2 regions of the Nitrobacter winogradskyi Nb-255 genome follow, and region 1 is predicted to be linked to the other one. Evidence: riboswitches for the same ligand, from Rfam matches in the RefSeq annotation. Region 1 holds a riboswitch; the other holds the start of a gene.
The links. Region 1 has a riboswitch for cobalamin ahead of NWI_RS15010 (ribonucleoside-diphosphate reductase subunit alpha). Riboswitches for the same ligand answer to the same signal wherever they lie in the genome.
Positions count from the first base shown of each region.

Region 1 (3,241 bases):
GCCGCATCGTCATTCCCGCCCTGGGCGCCTCGCGCCATCGCGAAATAGGTCGCGAGCGGCACGGGTCCGCTTTTCCATCCGTAGATGTCCGGGATCGCGCCGACCATGACGCTGGTGTCGAGCACATGATCATAGAAGGTGAAATCGTTCGACGGGATGACGGTGACGCCGAGCGATTTCTGGCGCGCCCAGTTCGCGGCGCGCAATCCGGCCGCCGCTTCAAGCAATGCGGATTCGTCGGACTTGCCGGACCAGTAGCTTTCGAGCGCGGTTTTCAGTTCGCGGCGCGGACCGATGCGCGGCGTGCCGAGCGTAGCCACGGGAAGAGGAGAGGAAACAGACACTGGCTTTACCCCATGTGTTGGGGGCTGGGCCTTAGCGACGCGGCATGGGAATCCTGGCGGCGCGCCGCCATCGAGACCGCAAGCGCACCACCGGGACACCCCGCCCGAGGACGACTATGTTGCCGGGGCAGGTCTCCTGGCTCGCGGGTCTCAGCTTTGGTCCGGCCTTCCCGGGACAACACCCAGTGGCATGATGGACCACGGCTCACCGCTTACAGTTGCGGGGGCAGCGCCGGCTTTATCCGAAGACACACCGGCTTCCCTCTTAGCTCCGGGCGTGAATCGTCCCGGAGAACCTCGACCCCCCATCCTATGGGCCAGCGTCCACGGGCCGTCAACCGGCACGGACGAATCTTATGTCGCGTCCGGTTCCTCGCCTTGCCGGTAGAATTGCGTCCCGATCACGATAGGTGCCCGGCCATGATTCCGGCGGTGTTGATTGGTGTCGCGCAACGAATAGACGCAGCCGCAATATTCCTGCTGATAGAATTGCTCGCGCTTGCTGATCTCGATCATCCGCTGCGCGCCGCCGCCCTTGCGCCAGTTGAAGTCCCAATATGACACACCGGGATAACGTCCGGCCGCGCGATGACCGCAGTCGTTGATCTGCGCCATGTTCTTCCATCGGGAGATGCCGAGGCAGGACGTCATCACCGGAAAACCATGCTCATGCGCATAGAGCGCGGTGCGTTCGAATCGCATGTCGAAGCACATGGTGCAGCGCGCTCCGCGCTCGGGCTCCCACTCCATCCCCCTGGCGCGGGCGAACCAGTTGTCCTTGTCGTAATCGGCGTCGACGAACGGCACGCCATGCTTCTCCGCGAAGCGGACGTTCTCGTCCTTGCGCAGCAGATATTCTTTGAGGGGATGGATGTTCGGATTGTAGAAGAAGATCGTGTAATCGATCCCCGACGCCAGCATCGCCTCCATCACCTCGCCGGAGCACGGCGCGCAACAGGAGTGCAGAAGCACTTTCTTCTGTCCGTTCGGGGGCGTCAGATTCGGTCGGACGAATTCGGTCACGGTCAGGCTCAACGGTTGAGGCGCGGGAACAACGCCGCAGCCTGTCCGCCGGGATAATGGTCTGAACAGCCGGAGCGTCAAGGGCCGGTCAATCGATTGGTGGAAATTTCGTCCGGGCTGTATCCGGCCTCGCTTGTGGATTGCGAGCATTGGCGTCCGGATTCGAAAACGATTCATTGACTCCGAATGTGCTGTAGCTACTAAATATAGTGGCCAAGGTCTCTCGAGTCGCAACACCGAGAGCTAAGAGGGAAGCCGGTGCGTCTCGGTCCGTGATCCGGGCAAGGCCGGCGCTGCCCCCGCAACTGTAAGCGGCGAGCCGAAGTCCACTTGAGTGTCACTGGGGCTGCAAGGCTCTGGGAAGACCGGACCGATGCCTGGACCCGCAAGTCAGTAGACCTGCCGTGGCAAAAAAAGAATGTCCCTGGGCGGGGTGTCCCGGCGGGCCGCACGGCAGGAATCGCGACCTCATCGCGGCGTTTTTCTGCGCGCGTCCCGGCTAGACCCCGGCTCGCAACCAGACCGGGGTGAGCGATGTCTGCTGCAACTGAAACTGTACCTGCTGCGCGTATCGTGCGTCCGTCCCTGTCTGCCGCGGCCACGGCGCCGTCGAGCGAACCGGCCTGTCAAGTCATCCGGCGCAACGGCTCGGTGTCGCCGTTCGATTCCGCCAAGATCGCGGTCGCGCTCACCAAGGCGTTTCTGGCGGTCGAGGGCAACAGCGCCGCCGCCTCGCGCCGGGTCCACGACATCGTCACCGGGTTGACCGATCAGATCGTCGCCAGCCTGACGCGACGCTCCGACGCCGGCCGCACCTTCCACATCGAGGACATTCAGGATCAGGTCGAACTCGCGCTGATGCGGAGCGAGCATCACAAGGTCGCGCGCGCCTATGTGCTCTATCGCGAGGAGCGCGCCCGCGAGCGCGCGAAGGCGCAGGAATCGAAGTCGAAGAAGGGCGGCGCGGCGGCGGCGAAAGCGGCGCTGCGGATGAAGTCGGCGGACGGATCGCTGATCGCTCTCGACACCCCGCGCCTCACTGCCGTGGTGGAGGAGGCCTGCGCGGGGCTTGGAGATGTTTCCGCCTCGGCCATTCTGACGGAAACCCATCGCAACCTCTATGACGGCATCAGCGTGGATGAACTGGCGCAGGCACCGATCCTGGCCGCCCGCACGCTGGTCGAGACCGATCCCGATTACGCCAAGGTCAGCGCCCGGCTGCTGCTCGACAAGATGCGCCGCGAGGCCTTGAGCTTTGTCGCGGGGCGGCTTGAGCAGGCCACGCAGGCCGAGATGGCGGAGCGCTATGCGGACTATTTCCTTAGCTATGTGCGGGCCGGCATCGACCATGAACTGCTCGATCCGGAGATCGGCCGCTTCGACCTCGACCGGCTCGCGGCGGCGCTGAAGCCCGAACGCGATCTGCGATTCGACTATCTCGGACTCCAGACCCTCTATGACCGCTACTTCCTGCACGTCCGAAGCGTGCGTTTCGAGCTGCCGCAGGCGTTCTTCATGCGGGTCGCGTGCGGTCTGGCGCTGCGTGAGATCGACCGCGAGGAGAAGGCGATCGCGTTCTACGACCTGCTGTCGTCGTTCGACTTCATGGCCTCGACGCCGACGCTATTCAACGCCGGCACGCTGCGCCCGCAGCTCTCGTCCTGCTTTCTCACGACCGTCGCCGACGATCTCGACGGCATCTTCAAGGCGATCAAGGACAACGCGCTGCTTTCCAAATATGCCGGCGGGCTCGGCAACGACTGGACGCGCGTGCGCGGGCTCGGCGCTCACATCAAGGGCACCAACGGCGAAAGCCAGGGCGTGGTGCCGTTCCTGAAGGTCGCGAACGACACCGCGATCGCCGTCAACCAGGG
Region 1 covers NC_007406.1:3,120,997-3,124,237, reverse strand. The annotation lists gene metE (5-methyltetrahydropteroyltriglutamate--homocysteine S-methyltransferase) at 1-344, opposite strand, end outside; cobalamin riboswitch at 454-659, opposite strand; gene NWI_RS15015 (epoxyqueuosine reductase QueH) at 699-1,367, opposite strand; cobalamin riboswitch at 1,567-1,788, shown strand; gene NWI_RS15010 (ribonucleoside-diphosphate reductase subunit alpha) at 1,902-3,241, shown strand, end outside.

Region 2 (3,241 bases), 710 kb from region 1:
ACGTGGAATTGTAGTCGATCAGGTTGGTGATGTCGTTTCGGAAGTAGGTCGAGCCGAAACGCACGCGGTCGTTGAACAAAGGTTGCTCGAAACCGGCGTCGAAGCCCCGGCTGTCTTCCGGTTGCAGGTTGGGATTGGCGAAGAAATTGAAGGTCGGATAATCCCGGAACAACTGGCTCAGCGAGGGCGCCTTGAATCCCGTGCCGTAGCTTGCTTTCAGCTTGGTTTCGGTAACGGGAACAATGACCGCCGGCGCAATCCGGTAAGTCATGCGGCCGCCGAACAGGTCGTTGGAATCCTGGCGGACATTGGCCACCAGGAAAAAGCGGTCCGCGAAAGCCGATTGCAACTGCACGAAACCTGCCTTGTTGCCGTTCCTGGCGGCAAAATCGGCGGTGTCCATGCGATCGGTCTGATGCTCGGCGCCGACGATCAGATGGTTGTCTCGCGTAATCTCGGTCACGGTGCGCCAGTCGAATTTGAGGCGTTCTCCCGTGGTGATCGTCGCGGCCGGGTCGCCCGGACCCACGTCATAGGCTCTGCTGTTCGTGAAATTGAGACCGAAGAAGCTCTGGACGCGTCCGTCGAACAGCGACCACACGGCCTCCTGACGGTTGAAGAGTTGCTGGACGGCGTGCGTGCTCTGGCTGGCGTTGGGAGTGCTTGGAAATCCGCCGTCGCCCGTGAACAGCAGCGTCGAGTCGGTATAGCGGACCACCGAATTGACGGTCAGATACTCATTGAGATCGACTCCGAGCTTGGTCGAGTAAGTCATGTTGTCATAGTTGTTGCCGATCGCCTGCCGCCCCGGCGGCAGAAGCTCGGGCGGCGTGACCGGAACGTCTCCGGCATGGAGATGGGCGACGTTGACCGCGTAGTTGAAGTTCCGTTCGGCGCCGCTCAGTCCGAGCGTCTGGTTGAAGGTTTTGAACGAGCCGGACTCGAGTGAGCCGGTGACCCGCGCCGGACCTTCGCCCTTTTTCGTGATGATGGAGATGACGCCGCCGATCGCGTCGGAGCCGTAGAGTCCGCTCTGCGGGCCCCGGAGGATTTCCATCTGCTGGATGTCCGCCGTGAGAAGGTGCGCATAGTCGAACGCGCCATTCGAGTTGGCGGGATCGCCGATGTCGATTCCGTCGAGCATCACCTTGGTGTGGTTGGCGTTCGTGCCTCGCATGAAGATCGAGGTCTGGGCGCCAGGTCCGCCGGCTTGCACCACATTCAGGCCGGGAGCCGTCCTGAGGATATCCGGAACGCTGCGGTGTTGCTGGGTCTGGATATCCTGCTCGGTGACGACGGTGATGGAGCTGGCCAGCTGGCCCGCGGGCGTCACCACTCCCGTGGGGCTGACTACGGTCGAACCCATCGTGCCCGGAACATGAGTCTCAGCGACAGGAGTTTGCCGGGGAGCGGGGCGGACGACACGGCGTGATCGCGAAGTCGTGCGGTGTGCGGGCGCCATCGCTCGATCCGGGGGTGGCGCGATCCGGATCGGAGGCAGCAGGTTGGGAGAGGCGGATTGCTGCGCGCTTGTGGGCGTATTCAGGCCGATCGATCCCAGCGAGGCGAGGAGGGCGGAAGCAAGCAGGCTTCTGCGATAAGCTCCGGACACGAAGGCGGCGGACATAAGAAAACCTCGGCTGGACGTCGGTGGCACGTCACAGCGAACGAGGTTTCACAGGAGCCTGCGCGGCGCCGATGAAGCGGATGTCTGTAGTCCCCGACTGACATCTTCGCGTGTGACCACGGGTTGACGGCAGGTCTCCTGGCTCGCGGGTCGTTACCTGACGTCGCCTTCCCGGGGCCGAGATGTCCCAGTGGCGTGTGACGCAGATTCGCCGCTTACAGTTGCGGGGGCAGCCGTGGCGTTGGAATGATCCCGGTGTTAGGATGATCCCGCACCACGTTCCCTTTTGATCTCCCAAGGGAGAACCGTCGCCGATCTGTTTGGGGGGGAACAAAGTCGATGTCAATCGACGGGGCGATCGAGTTCCGGCTTTTCCCCGTGGCGTTGCATATCCGCAGCAGGAGCGCTTTCGAGCGAAGCATGTCCTCGGGCTTGGCCCGAGGATGGATACCGGTTCGCGTGAAGAAAACGCGTGCGGCCTGACAGAACTGTAGGCGGTTGGCGACCGCGCTTGCGTCAGACTATTTCGCCGCGCGCCGCGGCGGCGGCATTGCGGATCGCGTCCATGTTGGCCTTGTAGGATTCCATCGTGCCGCCCTTGAACACCGCGGAGCCCGCCACGAAGGCGTTGGCGCCGGCGGCGGCCAGATCACCCGCGACGTCGGGTCCGACCCCGCCGTCGACCTCGATGTCGATCGGCCGTCCCCCGATCATCGCGCGCAAATCCCGAATCTTGTCGACCGCAGAGGAGATGAACTTCTGGCCTCCGAAACCGGGGTTGACCGACATCACCAGCACCAGGTCGACCATGTCGAGCACGTATTCGACGGTGGACAATGGCGTTCCGGGATTGAGCGTGACCCCCGCCTTCTTGCCGAGGTTGCGAATGGCTTGCAGCGAGCGATGCAGGTGCGGTCCCGCTTCGACGTGAACCGTGATGTGGTCGCAACCTGCCTTGGCGAAGGCTTCGAGGTACGGATCGCATGGCGAGATCATCAAATGGGCATCGAAGATCTTCTTGCTGTGCGGACGCATCGCCTTGATGACATCGGGCCCATAGGAGATGTTCGGCACGAAATGGCCGTCCATCACGTCGAGGTGGATCCACTCGGCCCCCCCCTGATCGACGGCGCGAACCTCATCGCCAAGCTTCGAGAAGTCCGAGGCCAGGATCGACGGTGCGATGACGAGAGGACGCGGCGCAAAAGTCTGGGACATGAACGTTTCCGGAAATATCAGCGGAGCTTGAGAGAGCCCCGCGTAACATGAGCCGCGCCCCGGAGCAATGCGCGGTCGTGTTTTCGGCGGTCGTCTTTATGAGCGGTAGTCTTGGGTTCGCCGCATCCGCATCATTGCGCAGTCGGCGCTGATTTTCATGATCCGATAACCATACACAACAAGTATTCGGTCCTTGTTTCGAAGTAATACGGGGCCGTATGCATATACCGAAAGTATTTCTACTCGCCGGCTGCCTCGGCCTTGCCGGCTCCCACGCCTGCGCCGAAAACGATTTCACGGCTTCGTTCCGGCTGCGCGGCGGATTCGACACCAATCCGCTGCTGGCGATCGGTCAGGGCGGCGGCAGCCTGTTCGTCGCCGCCGACACGGCGTTGG
Region 2 covers NC_007406.1:2,410,507-2,413,747, reverse strand. The annotation lists gene NWI_RS11570 (TonB-dependent receptor plug domain-containing protein) at 1-1,627, opposite strand, end outside; cobalamin riboswitch at 1,739-1,950, opposite strand; gene rpe (ribulose-phosphate 3-epimerase) at 2,144-2,845, opposite strand; gene NWI_RS11560 (outer membrane beta-barrel protein) at 3,064-3,241, shown strand, end outside.
Region 2: it holds a riboswitch for cobalamin, as region 1 does, so the genes downstream of both, NWI_RS11570 (TonB-dependent receptor plug domain-containing protein) here and NWI_RS15010 (ribonucleoside-diphosphate reductase subunit alpha) in region 1, are expected to answer to the same signal.